Symmachiella macrocystis: one gene and its partner. The main gene of each other region encodes a partner of the protein of the gene in region 2 in a complex. Links are inferred from orthologs where the notes say so. Each region holds a gene or a part of one and is shown on either strand. Other genes may lie near its edges. The genes, in order: dnaX and holB.

Evidence for each region.
Region 1: holB (region 2) and dnaX share a complex: the UniProt entries of both Bacillus subtilis proteins name them as parts of the DNA clamp loading complex. The link is inferred for Symmachiella macrocystis from one-to-one orthologs.

Annotation. Positions count from the first base shown.
Region 1 is NZ_SJPP01000001.1:4,288,873-4,296,912, reverse strand. The notes cover bases 1,457-4,417. They hold dnaX (DNA polymerase III subunit gamma/tau), read right to left. Parts: upstream 3,806-4,417; coding sequence 2,108-3,805; downstream 1,457-2,107. Other genes in these bases: CA54_RS16780 (DUF6655 family protein), read right to left, coding at 3,987-4,417; CA54_RS16790 (YbaB/EbfC family nucleoid-associated protein), read right to left, coding at 1,703-2,071; recR (recombination mediator RecR), read right to left, coding at 1,457-1,546. Also shown: rpoN (RNA polymerase factor sigma-54), read right to left, coding at 1-876; more of recR, read right to left, coding at 947-1,456; more of CA54_RS16780, read right to left, coding at 4,418-4,772; CA54_RS16775 (hypothetical protein), read right to left, coding at 5,056-5,586; CA54_RS16770 (hypothetical protein), read right to left, coding at 5,770-5,988; CA54_RS16765 (16S rRNA (uracil(1498)-N(3))-methyltransferase), read right to left, coding at 6,341-7,051; CA54_RS16760 (glycoside hydrolase family 20 zincin-like fold domain-containing protein), read left to right, coding at 7,330-8,040. UniProt on the Bacillus subtilis protein: Part of the beta sliding clamp loading complex, which hydrolyzes ATP to load the beta clamp onto primed DNA to form the DNA replication pre-initiation complex.
Region 2 is NZ_SJPP01000001.1:794,104-802,042, reverse strand. What follows is about bases 3,580-6,439. They hold holB (DNA polymerase III subunit delta'), read right to left. Parts: upstream 5,587-6,439; coding sequence 4,573-5,586; downstream 3,580-4,572. Other genes in these bases: CA54_RS03095 (hypothetical protein), read right to left, coding at 5,798-6,439; CA54_RS03105 (PSP1 domain-containing protein), read right to left, coding at 3,580-4,359. In the rest of the region: CA54_RS03125 (tetratricopeptide repeat protein), read right to left, coding at 1-523; 23S rRNA (guanosine(2251)-2'-O)-methyltransferase RlmB, read right to left, coding at 1,082-1,888; CA54_RS03115 (hypothetical protein), read right to left, coding at 1,918-2,424; CA54_RS03110 (Minf_1886 family protein), read right to left, coding at 2,655-3,059; more of CA54_RS03105, read right to left, coding at 3,493-3,579; more of CA54_RS03095, read right to left, coding at 6,440-6,775; CA54_RS03090 (hypothetical protein), read left to right, coding at 7,277-7,822; CA54_RS03085 (hypothetical protein), read left to right, coding at 7,909-7,939. UniProt on the Bacillus subtilis protein: DNA polymerase III is a complex, multichain enzyme responsible for most of the replicative synthesis in bacteria.

The DNA of each region.
Region 1 (8,040 bases), 3.5 Mb from region 2 along the record:
ATTAAGATGCCGCAATTGCTCACAGGCTTCTTTGATCACATCTAGCGAATAGCCGGTTTTACGCTCAATCACCGGGAGCCGGTTTTGATAGAGGTCGTCGAGATGCGAGGTAATTAAGGCGATCAACACATCGCGATAAGGAGTGTCATCGTCGATTTGCAGCAGCAGGCATTCCTTCAGGTCCCGCGCGCCGACGCCGCGTGGTTCGAGCTTTTGAATCAACGAGAGCGCGGATTGCGCATCATCGGGAGAAATCCGCACGCTGTAGACTTCGATCATCTCCTGTAGTGAATCGTGCGGCGCTCCGTTTTGCCCAACGATCGGCGTGCCGCGCGGATTGTCCGGCAACCGGCCATTGTCGTCGAGGTTTTGAATCAGGAACTCGCCGAATTCGCGAACAGAGGGTGAGCAATTGAAAAAGTGAAACTGCTCCAACAGGTTTTCTTGCAGCGACTCGGGGCGCGACTCGATATTGGTAATCGTGTCGTGTTTGCTACTGCTAAGATCGTCGATTCGATTTGCCGAGGGGTTGGTCGAGGAAAAATGGTCGGGCCATTCTTTCGACATTTCCATCAAGCGTTCGAAGTCAGCTTCGTTGTTTTTGTCGTTGTCGACAACAAGTTCCTTGCGTTCGAAGTCGGCGGACTCGCGGTCGTCGCGGTCGCGGTCCCGTTCGAATTGCAATTCTGAATCCGACATGTCGGCAGCGGTATCGGGAACCGCCTGCTCGAGCAAAATGTTCTCGGAAAGCTCTTGATCGATGCGTTCCTTGAGCGCCATGACCGGCAACTGCAGGATTTCCATGGACTGAATCATCCGCGGGGCCAGCTTCATTTGCTGGCTCATCTTCATCTGTTGCGAAATATTCAGTTGCATTTTGAAACCGCTTCAGCGAGGGACGAACTCAAAGTTTTCCGTTTATTAGTGTTGACGTATTACGATGGAATTAAAAAGGTTGTCGGCCCCGCATGGCATCAGCCAGGACTTCGCGGTTAGAGAACTCTAGCACGCTTCCTGCGGCAATTCCCCGCGCCAGACGGGTGATTTTTACTGGCAGGTCATCCAGAACGTTACTGATGTACAAAGCTGTCCCGTCCCCTTCGAGTGTAGGATTCGTGGCCATCACGATTTCCGTTACAGGTGTATCTTTCACGCGGCGAATCAGGGCATCAACAGTCAGTTGTTCCGGCCCGACCCCTTCCAAGGGAGAAATCCGGCCTTGGAGGACGTGGTAGCGGCCGCCGAATACGCCGGCAGCCTCGACGGCCATCAAGTCACGAGGCAGTTCCACCACACAAACCACCTGTGGATCGCGCCGCGAATCGGAACAAATACTACAAGTCTCTTCATCCGTTAAATTGAAACAGACAGAGCAGGGACGCACAGTCTGTTTGACCTGCTCAATGGCTCGCGACAATTGCAGGGCATCGTCGGAGGAAGATTGCAAAATGTAATGCGCCAAGCGTTCGGCCGATTTGCGGCCGATGCCGGGAAGGGCTTGGAATTGATCGATCAAGTTTTCGACCGCCGGTCCATACGGATTCACAATCGCACCATTATTCCCTGGCTTATGGCCCCAGCTGAGCCGATCCCTAAAACCCGCGCGGTTGAGCTTCGCCACAGTCAGTCTCGAAGTGCGTTTTCCGAGCACTGTGGATGTGGGAGAAGTCTCACGCGGTTGAACAATCGCCACCGTGGCAGACTACGTCTTTGGATTTCCTCCTCCCAAACCGAGTTGCGACAGTGCGTCACCCAGCCCGGGAAGATTCATGTCACCGGTCAGTCCGGCCATCTCAGTCGCTGTTGCTTCCTGCACTTTTTTCAGCGCCTGATTGGTGGCAGACACGACGAGGTCTTCCAGCATTTCGCGATCGCCATCGTCAATCAGCGATTGTTCGATCTTGCAGCTGACAATCTGTTGTTTCCCGGTGACTTCCACGGTCACCATCCCGCCACCGGCACTTCCCTCGGCGCGGATTTTGCCCAGATTTTCTTGCATGTCGCTCATGCGCGATTGCATTTCCTGCGCGTTTTTCATCAACGACGCCAGGTTTCCCAAACCTTTTAACATTGGACTCGCTTCCTTCACATTGATCAGGTGCCGCGGTCAACGTTCTTCGACTTTCACCACCGTCGCGTTGAACACGGTCATGGCTTTCTTCACCAAGGGGTCATTCTCGGGGTCAATCCGATGTTTGGTGCCCGTAGGTGATGCCTTTTTCTCGTCTGGTATTGTGGCTGGAGATGGGTCATCCGCCAATTTCAGGGTAATTCCCACCTTTCGCCCAACGACTTCCTCAAGTGCGGCCTCCAGCCGACTCATCTGCTCGCGGCGTTGGCAGTACTCGAGATTGAAATGATAGCTCTTAGGGAAGGATATTTCCAGTGCGTTTGGCCCGATAATTGCTATTCCCGAGGCGCGTTGAACATTGGTTTTTACCATATCCGGAACCCTCGTAAGGACTTCCGCCCATATTTCCTCTTCCGAACCTGTTTGAAAATCGATGGTTGGCCGAGTTTCTAGAGCGGGAATAGCCTCTGAGAGAGTCTCAGCGGGGGGTGGGTCCGTTTTTTTTTGAGGTGGGGGCGCGGATGTTAGATTCGCCGCCGGAGGCTGCCGAGTTGGTGCTGTTCCATTCGTAGCGGGGAGATTGACTGCGCCCGATTTGACCTGCCGGATTAGGTCGGATAGGTCGTGTAGGTGTTGTAGTAGCGACATCCGCACCAGCGCCAATTCGGCCAAGGCGCGCCCATAGGCGACCCGCTGCATACGGCCTTTGGCTTCCGAAAGGATCTCCATCGCGGCCACGATCGTCTCCAAGCCCCACCGTTTTGCCTGTTCGACCAGTTGGGGTCGCAGTTCGGGGGAGACCGAACTGAGCCGGACCTGCTCTGCTCCGGCTGCCAAGACCATCAAGTCGCGAAGATAGTCCAACAACTGTGTCGTGACTTCGCCGAGTTGAATCCCCTCTTCCAAGGCTGCGTCGAGCGTCTGGAGTGCTGCCCCCTTCTCGCCGGAAATCACCGCTTCAAACACTTCCACCAACCGCTGATCGTCAGCCGTGCCAAACAGACGATGCACGTCGGCCGGGGTAATCGGATCGCCACCAAAGGCGAGCAGTTGGTCGAATAACGATTGGCTGTCCCGCATCGACCCAGCGGCGCGGCGGGCGATCAATTCAATGGCGGCATCTTCGACCGCAATCCCTTCAGCCTCGGCAATCTGCTTGAGTCGCACGCTGATGTTGGGCGTGTCGATCGTCCCGAAGTCAAACCGCTGACAGCGTGAGAGAATCGTGTCGGGCAGCTTGTTCGGTTCGGTTGTGCAGAAGATGAATTTGACGGTCGGGGGCGGCTCTTCTAGCGTCTTGAGCAGTGCATTAAACGCCTCCCGCGTGAGCATGTGGACTTCGTCGATGATGTAGACCTTATAGCGGGTCCGCATCGATTTGACGTTTACGTTCGCTCGCAAGGACCGGATGTCCTCGATACCGCGGTTCGACGCTCCGTCGATTTCCAGCACATCGACGTCGGTCCCGGCGGAGATGCCCAGGCAGATTTCGCAGGTATTGCAGGGGTCGCCGTCTTGCACGTTTGGGCAGTTGAGCGATTTGGCCAAAATCCGCGCCGTCGACGTCTTGCCGACGCCCCGTGCGCCGGTAAACAAATAGGCGTGCGCAACACGGCTACTGGAAATGGCATTGCGCAGCGCCTGTGCCACCATGCCTTGGCCGACGACTTCGTCGAAAGTCTGCGGACGAAAACGGCGGGCGAGGACTGTATATTCGGAGTTGGGTGTTTGCATCGTCACGACATACGGGAGATACGGAATGTTTTAAAGGCCAACCGGCACCACTGCTGTGTCCGGTCCGTCCTTATTGTCGCATTCCCGTCGTCGCAAGCAACGTCGCGGTAGAAATAATCAGAAAAACGGCGCGGAATCTTGCTGATACCGCGCCGTTTGGAATTCTAAGATTGTTCGATTTTTATTTGAGAACAGGAATTTCATTCCCGGCCGGTTGGATAGAAACTTTTCCAGAATCCAGCTCAGAGGGTGGCGGCGCCAATTCCGGCATCTCATATTTGGGCGTTTCCGGCTCATCCTTGCGTGCGAATTGGGGCACTGAAAGCGCGGGCATCGCTAGCTTGGGCAACTGTGGAGGAGCTTCGCCCGCCCAACGGATGGGACCATCTGTTCCATCGCGCTGCATCGGACCGACACCCAAGGCCCAAACGCTTTTGGCCAGTTTGTTGGAGATCTTGGTATCGGAACTCCAGACGAGGTTGCCTTCGGTGCGGTGATAGGCAAACAGTCCGATTTTGGCTTCGCCCAATTGATTGGTCTTTTTGTACAAAGCCATTTCTGGAAGCGACGCCGGCATGCCGGGGATGCCTGCTCCGAGCGACGACTCGGGGATACCGATCAACAGATCGTGGTGATCCGTGCCGATGACACCGGCGCGGGCTTCGACGACGTATTCCGCTTCTTCTTTTTTCTCCAACACATAGCAACCATTTCTCAGCAAGTGATATTTCAAGCTGCTGATCAAGTACTTTTGTTGTACACTGTCGTCGATGTTGCTGGTGTCGAAGTAGACTTTTTGATGGGCCAACGGACTCACGTCGATGCTATTAACAGATTCGTCAATCGCGTTGGAAATCAATCGTTGCTCGGTGGCGGTGCGGGGGGTATCGGACCACCGCGTCGTCCCACATCCGCCCAAGCAGGCTGCAAGAAAGACAAGGGATACAATTTGAGTCGGTTGATTCATAACGTAATGCTCGCGCCGGCGCAAAGATCGCCGCGCTTTTTGAGAGAAGAGAGATGATTGATACGAAAGTTGAGAGGAGAGAGGGCGGATTTTCGCCATTTCGCAGGCTCGGTCAATAGCGATCAACCAAGAAACGTCAACTTACGATCATCTCGAATAGCAGATTACGTTGCCGCGATTCATTTGCCGATCCACGCCCCAAATCCCCTAAGGCGTAACAACAAATGGGAGCGCGGCCTGCCCCACCTGCATTAGCAAGTGAATTGGCAAATATCGGCTGCAATCAATCCCAACGGCGTTGCGGTTGTGGTTCTTGGGCGACTTGCGCGCCGGGAAGATCCTTTAGCGCGTTGCGCAATTCGACGGTCAACTGCTGGTTTTCCAGCATTTTCCAAGCCAAGTTGACGCGATTGTCGACGCGGGCGACTTTCCACAAACCGGTCGACGAGCGGCGCAATTCGATTTGCGAATTGACGAACGGCATGCCGGCATGCCGAAATACCGAATCGGCGGTGGCGGTATCCCCTTGGACGCGGACCGATTTGAGATCAAACGTCAACTCGCCGTTCTCGCTAGCATTTGCCGGCGGCGGAGCCCAAGCCGCTGCGTAATCGTCCGCCACGACTGCCACCTGTTCGCGCAATTCAGGGGTCATTAAACGGAGAACCGTGGGACGGTCGTTGGATTTGACCGCTTCAAGAAATTCCGTGGCGACGTGCGTGGGCTGCTGGTTGGTTCGCCACTGTTGTATACCGGCGAAGATCAGCAGCAGTCCGCCACCGACGAGTGCCACGTTCCACAATTTCGGTGTCACTCGACCATCTCCAGAGGCGGAAAATGCAATGGAAAGCCAATGGCTCGCACAGCCCGCTGCAATCTCTAACAACAGTCGAGACCGGGTCACACTAGTGGCTTGATGCCGACTGGTGTTTTCACCCGGGGTCCGATCGCACTGGCGGACAAGCCGCCAGTGGCACCCATCTATGACAAGAGATGATCAGGCGCTGGGACGGAGATTCCAATAGGCGGAAAGCACATCGTATAAGTCGGCGGAGATTTGGACTTCGTCGTTATCGAAGTCGTGCAACCAAGCGCGGTCGGCTTGGACAGCTTCAGCCAGAATATGGGTGATCTCGCTCAACTTAACGGTCATGCCTGGTTCGGCGACGGCGGTACCTTCGTCTTCACCAGTAAATAATCTCAGTCGATGACGCATATCTCAATGTCTTTCCATGACAACTGTGAGGTTTTGTTAATTCGTTTCCCCCCACCGCCCTTGCGGGCGACGCGCCGTTTTGCGTTGCGAGTTTGAGTGCCAGATCCATCTAGAATCTCAAAAGAATTGCATCGCCGTTGCGCGGGCTGAGGTCCGGCTTTCCGGACAGCCAATGTTATTATCGGAACCGTGGCGGCGTCACTTCAGTCAATTCTGACGAATAGTCCGATTATTCCCGATAGCCTTCATGGGGAGATTCGGCGAATCGTGATGGAAGAATCGTGGTCCGTTCGGCACGTTCTGCCGGTCGAGCGATCTGTTCGGCGGGATCCGCGCGTTGTGCCGACGTCGTCTAGGATCGCAGCGACGCACCGCACAGCGCGACCAGCGCCAATGCCGCGGTTTCGATGCGTAAGATGCGCGGGCCAAGATCCACCAACGTTGCGCGCGAATTCGCCAGCGAAATCTCAGCATCAGAGAACCCCCCTTCGGGGCCAATGCAAATAGTCGTCGGCCGCTCACCCGCCACCCAATCCGCTTGCCACGCTGCGCCGCCGGGATGTGCCATGAGCAACGGATCATCCGTGGGACGCGATGTTAAAAACTCCGCCCAGTTTTGGAGCGGGGTGATTTCCATCAATCGGGCGCGGCGGCATTGTTTTGAGGCAGCGATGACCGCCGCTCGCATTTTTTCCAACTTCGTCGCCCGTGGATCAACAACGCTCCGCTCAGTTTGCAAAGGGACCAACCGCGTCACTCCCAATTCGGTCGCCTTTTCCACCAACCAACGAAAACGGTCCCCCTTGGGAATAGCCGTGGCTAGGATCAAGGGCACCGGCAGCTCCGCCGCTCCTGGTTGTCGCGAAAGGATCGAGACCACGATCCGTTTTTTGCTCGCCGACTCGACCCGCGCTGTCGCTTCCGTTCCGTCGCCGTCGAACAATTCAATCTCATCGCCCGGTTGCAACCGCAGCACATTGTGCAAGTGGTGCGCTTCGGGACCGAGCAACTCAGCCGTTGGGCCCTTCAAATTGGCGGGAAGAAAAAACCGAGGATGTGTCACGGGTTCTTTTTCAAAATGAGAGGAACACTATTTTCAGTGATCGCGTGAATCGCATTGCCGACCGGTCAATCGTGACAAGTGCCACATTTCGAGTCAACGTTCGCCCGGTTTCCGTGCGATCCGGGCCGAGAATTTACCACCGCGCCAGTTGTTTGCGCATTCCGCACTCTAAGCACGTCCGTACGGTTGGATGCAACAGGCGGGTGGGGTATGGTAGGTCGTTTCCACCCTTCGCCGCTGCATGCGAAACAATAAGTTCCAACTCCCGAGGTCATCGAATGCGTAACAGGTCGCCGCAAAAATGGGTTGTGTTGATCATCCTGGTGATCGGTATGACCGCAGCAGGTCCGACGCACGCCGCGGAGGATTTGGGCATTGTTCCCACGCCGCAAAAAGTCGAATCGCAAAACGGCAGTTTTTCGATCAATCGCGAAACCCAAGTGGTGCTCGGCAAAGATGCCACCGACGCGGAACGGTTCGCGGCCGAGGATTTGCGAACCGCGCTTCAAGAGATCTACGGCTTCCCACTACCGCTGGGCGAACCAGGCACGTCGCGCCCGAATAGCATCGTGATCGGCAAACCGGACACGAATCGACTTGTCAGCAAGTTGATGCAGGAACACGGCTTGTCGTTTTCAGCCAAGACGAAAGAGCAAGGTTATGTGCTGGGGATCAGCGATCGGGGAATCGTGATCGCTGCGGAAAACGAACCGGGGCTGTTGTACGGCACGATGAGTCTGCGGCAAATCGCGCAGGTCAAAGGAGCGGAAAAGCCATTGCCGTCTGTCCGGATCCACGATTGGCCGCACGTAAAAATGCGAGGCGTGCAGGAGGAGACCGCCTACGGACAAGCCTCGACGATGGAGAATTACAAAGCGATCATCCGCTTCATCGCCCGATATAAGATGAACACCTACTTCATCTATTTGGAAGACAACTACCGCTTCAAGAAATACCCCTCAATCGGTGTCGGCCGCGGTGCTTTCGAT
Region 2 (7,939 bases):
CTACATTCATGGCCACTTTAATGGAGCGGCGGCGGAGAGCTTGGTATTGTTCGGCGACATCATCCGTAGCGGTGCCCGCTTCTATTGCGGATTCCAATTTGCGTAATGCTGCATTGATACGCTCGTGCACCTTCCGTCGGGACCTGGGTGCGGTTTGGAATTCATCAGAGGACTTGGCGTACAGCAACCAAGCTTCGTGATCGTCTGTTTCCAGTTGTAGGTACTGCCCGAGGTAACGGATCGCATCTCGGCGTTTTTGTGTAACTTGCTTTTCCAGCTTTTCCAGCTTTTCGCCTTCGGCCGACTGCGCGGCGGTTTCGTCAGCCTTTGCCTCGTCCAGCAAGCGGACGGCGCGGTCATACAGGTCGCTTGCGTTTCGATCGACCATCACACCGTGCACGAGATGAATCACGGTCCCTGAAACCAACAGCGCAACCGCCAAGATCAAAACCAGTCGTCCGTTGACACGTCCATGACGTGTCTGGTGCGAAGTCGATTCAATTCCGAGAATTTGAGTTTTCATTTGCAGTCCAACCTGGCTTGAATTTGTTGCCGACATGCGGCCGTTTTTTTGAAGGGATCTCTCTGGTGATTCGCATCATTCGAATTCGAGCGGTCCGTCAACAGTCTGTGCCCCGTTTATGACTCGTGCCCCATTGATTCCTCTTAGTACTACTGTGTGCAGTTAGAAATCGGTGGATAAGTCCCCAGCATATTTTCTGTTCAATGATAAAAACCGTGCGAGACCCGGTATTGCCCCTCCATTGGCCATGCGGAAATGCGTTGACGTTCCTCAACATCCCATCACGATCAGAGAGTTCCGCACAATGCGTGCAAACCGCGTTCGCTGTTGTTCCATGCGTCCGGCCAGTATTGACGGTACGCAGGAGACGTACCCGGCAGTTCAGGGGACATCTCTTATGGACAATGTAGCGGCCAAATCCTTGGACGTCCTCAAGGTAACGACTCTCTAGGCAATTCACAGCGCGAAATTCACCGATTTTTTCGGAGATACGGGTCATTCCCGATTTTACGCCCCTCCTGGTGGCTTGCGGCAACCAGGCTGTCATTCTCGCACGGGTCATCGCTGGCGTGTTGCCTCATACAGCACGATTCCGGCCGCGACGGCCGCGTTGAGCGAACCGATTTTACCTTGCAGGGGAATTCGTACAAACCCGTCACAAACCGTTTGAACTTCGGGGGAAATTCCGGTTCCCTCGTTGCCGATGACCAACCCGACCGGTCCGGACAAATTGTGACTGAAAATTGGTTCAACCGCCTTTTCGCTCGCACCATAGATCGAAATTCCCTGCGTCTGCAGATGTTGAATCATGGTCACCACTTCTGCGGTTTGCACAATCCGCACGCGGTTGACTGCGCCGACGGAACTTCGCGCTACCAGACTGTTGACCGTCGCTTGACGTTGTTCTCCGACGACGATTGCTGTGACGCCAAATACCTCAGCCGAGCGGATCACCGCTCCGAAATTGTACGCGTCCTGCATCGCATCCAAAATTAAATACAGCGGGTTTTGAACCGGACTTTGCAGCAGGTCTTCGGCCGGCGTGTAAGGGAAAGTCCCCATCTTGGCGAGATAACCTTGGTGGTCCTTGGTTTTGGCCAATTGGGTCAAGCGGGTGGCTGATTCCACGAGCACCGGAACCTGGTGATGGTCGGCGAGGCTTTGCAGTCGCAACAGTTCTTCCTCGTCCAGGCGGTCGGCCAAACGAATTTCGTGAATGGGCCATCGATTGGCTTCGAGCGTTTGCCGTACCAGGTGCCGTCCCCATAGCCAACATCGCTGATGATTTCCCAACAACGCATCTCGCCGTTTTTTTGCAGCTGCCACTGCGGTCCCTTTCCAAACGCTGGCTACTTCGCCAGCCAACCAGTTTCGCTCTGCTCCGAGCCTCAGTTTTATGGTGTGAGCCGTTTGCTGATTTCGACGAGAACGTTGTCGAGTTGCGATCTGACTTCGCTCGTGGCGGGATAAACGACACGGCCCCGTTCGTCTTTTGTGATGGCCACAACATCGAACTCGCCATTAAGCCGTTTTAGAGGCATCACATAGGAGTTGCCGGCGGACAGATTGGAAATTTCCGAGAGACCGACGACGGTGAGTTCTTTTTCGGGGAATATCCCGTACATCGTTTCGGCAACGCTCACGCGGCCGGTGGATGAATCAGCGACATTGCCAATGATCACCAAGTCTGCGTCAGCGAATTGGCGGCGGTTGAGCGTGATTGGATTGGAGCTTAGCCCGGCCAAGGCCAACAGGCCGGCGATCCAGACGACCCACACGATTATACCGACGACTAATCTTGTTTTTGAACGCGGCAAAACGGCGTTTTGTTCTTCCATGCCCACGGGCGGCAGTGCTGCAGAGTCTTGTTTTTGAGCCGCCTGGCGGCGATGTCGTGACAACGTGCTTTCCTTCCCTGCAACGCACGATTTCCGAAATGCTGGCTGGAACGCAACTCTCGGGATCGAACAGATATCAACTCAAGTGGATGCGGTCACCGCTCCGGGATTTTGCCTCAGTGCGATTTTGCCGCAGTGGAGCCTTGGTTAGCCCAGAAACGCCGGCATCTTGATGGCTAGGCGACACTTTTCCCCGCGGAGAAACACGCTGTAAATTTCGAGCGGAAGCACCGTTAGTTTGGAGAGAAGGCGCGGCTGACATCGATGACGTATTGATCGTCGAATGCTTCTTCAAAATCGAAGACGTCGCAAAAATCCTCCAAACGATCATCGTCGGTCTTCTTCATGTCTCCGCTTTCGATCAATTCGAAGACAATCTTCCCGAAATCTTCCGTCGTAAAGATTCCCCAGCTATTAAAGACGGTGCGGGCCAACATGCCGAACTGTTCTTGGGCGTATTGGCGAATGCCGTTGACCAGTTCCTGTCCGGAGATATGGGCCTCCGCTTCGGAAAAATGGACGCCGGTTGCGGGGGGATGGCGAAACAGATTTTGCGAATATCGCAAAGCCGGGAAAATGAACCGATACGCATTGGAATCGTAACGGCGTCTGATCGTTGTCTTTGATGTCGTTGTCATGGCTTGCGTAGTACACTTCCGTTCCCGGTTTCACAGCGAATTTTTATTGCTATGAACTTTGGCCAGGCGATGTTTTCGGAGACTCTTTATTTACGCGAAATTCCAAGTCCTCAGACTTTCCAAACAAACGCTGTCCTCACCGCCTGCGACGATTCAGGGTTTCAACACTTTGACGATCTCCAACGGCAGGTTTCACCGATTGTCTGTGGCGGCGTACGTGTTCATCATAACCGGATAGGGGATGCAATTTGAATGCAAATCTTGACTTTTTCTTAAGATACCCTGGCAGGTAAAAAAATCCGCCTCATGGTTGCCGGTGTCCCCCGAGACTTCCAGCAGTTCCCAGACGTTAAGGTTTCAGGTTTGCAAGTTGGTTGTCTCAACTCGAACAATGAAGCGTCTGTTGAGCGACTGTGCATTAATGCGGCAATTTTTACTCAGCTGGCTTGACCGCCTCGGCCGGTTTGGAGCGTTTGACGACTGTCACGATCTCGCTTTCATCAACCATAATGCGGCGTTGATCTTCATATTGAATCAACAACTTCCTGGCCAGGATTTCTTGGCGTAACACCTTACCCTGTCCTTGTTTAGTGACAACCATGTTTCCCACGGCGGGCAACTCCCGGCGGATTTCCTGATACGTATCGTATTCGTACCGCAAGCAGCACTTGAGCCGTCCGCAACGGCCGGAAATCTTTGTTGGGTCCAAAGTGGCTCGTTGGACTTTGGCCATTTTCATGGAAACCGGCGGCATCTGGGTGAGATGCGTATTGCAACAGACTGGTTTGCCGCAGTCGCCGTAATCCGCAAGCAACTTGGCTTCGTCGCGGACACCGATTTGCCGCATTTCGATCCGCGTGTGGAATTTCTTTGCCAGCGCTTTGACCAACTCCCGAAAATCGACCCGCTTTTCCGCCAAGTAGAAAAAGACGATCCGTTCCCCGCCGAGCACGTGCTCGACATCGATGAGTTCCATTTGCAGCTTGCGCTCGCGGATCATTTCCGCGCAATCGTGGAATTCAATCCGCTCCTTTTCGTGCAACTCTCCGCTGGATTGCTCGTCCTCGAGAGTGGCAAAGCGGACAATATGGCCTTTGGTTTCGGATGAGGGCAAAAACTTAACGGCGCGTTCGGTCGCTTCGCAAAGAACCTCGCCCAATTCCATTCCCCGGTCGCTACGGACGACCACGGAATCACTGCGGGCATAGGTTTGCGGACCTTTTACCGAAAAGGGTGCGACGTGACGGATTAACCCATAGCGAACGACGTAACGACTCGGCATGGTGATCTCAATAGACATGTATAAATTTCAATACGAAGCCGTCGCTGTCAGTCGTGCATCGTTTATCCCGATGCATTCAAGTGGCGGCACGTATTGAAAATTGTGGAAAGGCAAAAATCCCAATGGGCATTATAGGCCCATCGCTGCGGCAATTGCCATCGTGGCAGAAAATGCCGCATTGTCAGCTGCAGGGAAGGGCATCACCGTGGTCGGGGGAATAGCGCCGGATGGTCAGGCGGTCGTACGTGCTGCGCGGCCGACTCGTCCCAGGTCGTCGAACAGTGCTTCCATGCACAATGCGACCGACATGCTGCGATCCAAGTGCAATTGCGCTGTCACGGCGCGTTCGATGGCGGCGCCGATCACTTCCGCCTGTTCCGGGTCGATTTCGGAAGCCTCTGCAAGCGAGAGGCGGTAGTACTCGATACAAAACCGGATCATCCAAGCGGCCCGTTGTCGTTGCGCCGCCGCGTCTGAACCGGCCGCTTCGATACATTCCATGACCTGGGCTGCTGTATTTACGCTGTGAAAACGTTCCGAAGCGAGTGCGGCAAACAATGTCCGCCGATGCTCCAATAGTTCAGAGTCTCCCAGTTGCGCTGCGGTGGCCAAACTGCCGTCGCTCAGTGCGGCTATTTCAGCGGCGAGCTCGGGAGAGTCGGTGATTTCGTTCTCCAAGATTAAAGCGGTCACGTCTTCGGAGGAGAGGGGGGCAAAACGAATCGTTTGGCAGCGCGAGCGAATCGTGGGCAATAGCTGCTCGAGATTGGTGGCGATTAGCACGATCAAAGAACCGTGCGGCGGTTCCTCCAAAGTTTTTAGCAAGGCGTTGGCGCTCTCAACTCGCATTTTGTCGGCGTCATCAATGACGGCGATTTTGCGGTCGGCCGACATCGGCTTGAGGGACAAGTCGTGGCATAAGCCTTCCTTGCCGCGATTCTCTTTGGGGCCGATAAACTGTTCGATCAATAGTTCGCGTTTAGTCGGCAGAAGTTGCACGCGAGAAAAATCGGGGTGCGCGCCGCTGGCCATCTGTTTGCAAGCCGGGCAGACTCCGCAGGGATCGAGGTCCGTGATGGGGTGGGTCTGACAAAAGAGTGCCTGCGCTAAAGTCGTCGCGAAGGTCTGTTTGCCAACCCCCTCAGGCCCCACAAACAGATACGCCTGTCCCAGTCGACCACGCGACAGCGTGCGACGAAACATTTCGATTTGCTGTGTATGTCCGCGTAGTTGTTCCCAGCCCATCAGCCTGCCGTCCTTCGTGACCGCAGGCCTCGCATTTGGAAAACAGAGCGAAAGGTCGCGGCGTCTGCGGTATTGAATTTCAATCGCAGAGAGTATCACGTCGAGATGGCAGGAACAACTGGCGCTGGAGTGGGACGATCACCTGTTGTGCGGGAACCCCTCACCCCAGCCCTCTCTCAGAGGGAGAGGGGGGGGTGTTTTTCCGGTGGGTTTATTTCCGTGACATGTACATCGCCGAGGCATCGATGATCCAGGGGGTGGACCAGGTGCGGCCGTCGTTGGCGTTGCAGACGTCGAAAAAGTAAGTGTTGAATCGCACGCACCTGTAATCGTGATAGTTGTGCGAGGCGATGTGGTCGGCGGGGGTGAGGTTTTCGACACCCGGTTTTCCGTAGTAGTGAATCCGTCCATCAGGAGTGAACGACATGCCGATCGTCCACCAGCCGGTTTGTTTGATTTGCGGACCGGTGTAGTCGTAGCCCCGTTCATCGGCGCGGATGATAAAGTAGGCGGAGTCTTCTTTGTAGCCGTTGGTCTTGCTGTTGAATTGAATGAACATACCGGGATAGAGCGTTTCGCTTTCCGTTCCGCCGCTAAACCGGGATCGGAAACCAAACAAGCCGCGTTTACGAGAACCGCCCCGCGTGGAACGCTGCGCCAGGACACTGGCGCGAAATCCAAACGAGGTTCCGGTCCGGTTTTCCCATTTGTCGAACTCGGGAATGTAGAGCCGGACCACCACGTTGGGTGACCAAGCCACCGGAACAAATCCGCCTAAGGCATTAGTCACATCGACTAACAGGTCGTCCTGTTGCCATTTGCGCGATGAGTAACCGGGGATGCCGGAATTCAATGTTTGCATCAACATCGCGCCGGTGCTGCCGGGAAGTCCGCCCGCCGGAGGGGTGACGCGTTTGATGACATCGGGTTGTCCGCGCTTGAGACTTTCGAACCATTTGCTGTTGTTCGACTTGCCGGAGGGATACCGGGTTTGTTTGTCGATGTTGCTGCTACTCTTGGGGAAATTGTGCGTGAAGACCCATTGGGTATCTTCAAAGTCGTCGCTAGCCTTCGCTTGGAAGGTGCCGGTTCCGGGGACGACTTGAGCCGACGCGGTTCCGCAGAGAACCGTTACCGTCAAAGCCGAACAAATAGTCGCCGCGAGCGACCTAGCAAACGAAATTCGCATGGTATCCATCCCAAATCTCAATTGGCGGTTATGTGCATTTCCCAGAAAGAGAGCGTGGGCACTCTCTTACAACTGGTTCTAGTACTCCTTTGAAATATCGGAACAGTAAACGGGAGATCGTAAAGGATGTTTGTCGGCACAATCGCGTTTGTCGGAACCTGCTGACCGTGCGCGGAAAATTTTGACATTCACGTCCTTCAACCTAGCGGAGGGTGCAGATGTGCCCGGCATTTGAGCAACAATTATCAAATGTACGGTAGGTCCCTGCAAGTTGTTTCAAAACTCTCTGACCCCTCCCGGTGACACTGATCTGAAATTTTCGAGAACTAACGCAACCGGGTTTTGAAACTGCTCGCAAGGCAGACCGCTGCGGTCGCCCGGATTGCAAAATCGGAGAAAAAAAGTTGTGGATTTTCAGATTAACCACCAGTAACATGCGGATAGTACGTTGTCCCAACGGGACTCGCCGGATTGTTTTAGCCTCGCTTAGGGAATTGATGGATGTCTATTACGGTGCGCTGCCCGTGCGGTAAGGCCTATAAGGTGGCTGACAAACTTGCCGGCAAAAAAATCAAATGCAAGTCGTGCGACAAGGTTTTGGCGATTGCGCAGCCGCGTGCCAAAACGAAACGGGAAGTAGCTTCCAGCGACGACGATTCTGGTTTTTTGGATGTGGATCTGGATGCCGAGTATTCGCAGATGACGGCAGTCAAACGCGCGCGTCCTCGACAGGACGAATCGGAAAGCCAATTTGCCGATCCATTCGAAAGGCGCGGTCTGGCCGCTGCCGGCCTCGATGTCTCCCAGAATAAAGAGCCTCGCTTTTTTATTCCGTCGATGCCCCGCGTAGAAAAAGTAGTCAGCAAACTGATTCCCTTAATGGGCGTCGTTTTGGGTTTGTTGATGATCTTCGGCACCTACCTGATTTCAGTGCATTACGGATATTTCTGGCCGTTTCTCGGGGCAGCGGGAATTGTTGTATCCATCGTTAGCTTGAACTTGCTCTTCAAAAAAGAAGAAGAAGAGGAAGAAGCAGAGACAGAATAAACCGCTCCAGCTCAATGGCACCGGCGCTTCCCTGTCGGAATCCACCGACAGATCCACTTTGACCATCGCTCGGGAAGAATTTAGACATGACCATTTCTGTACCTTGCTCGTGTGGCA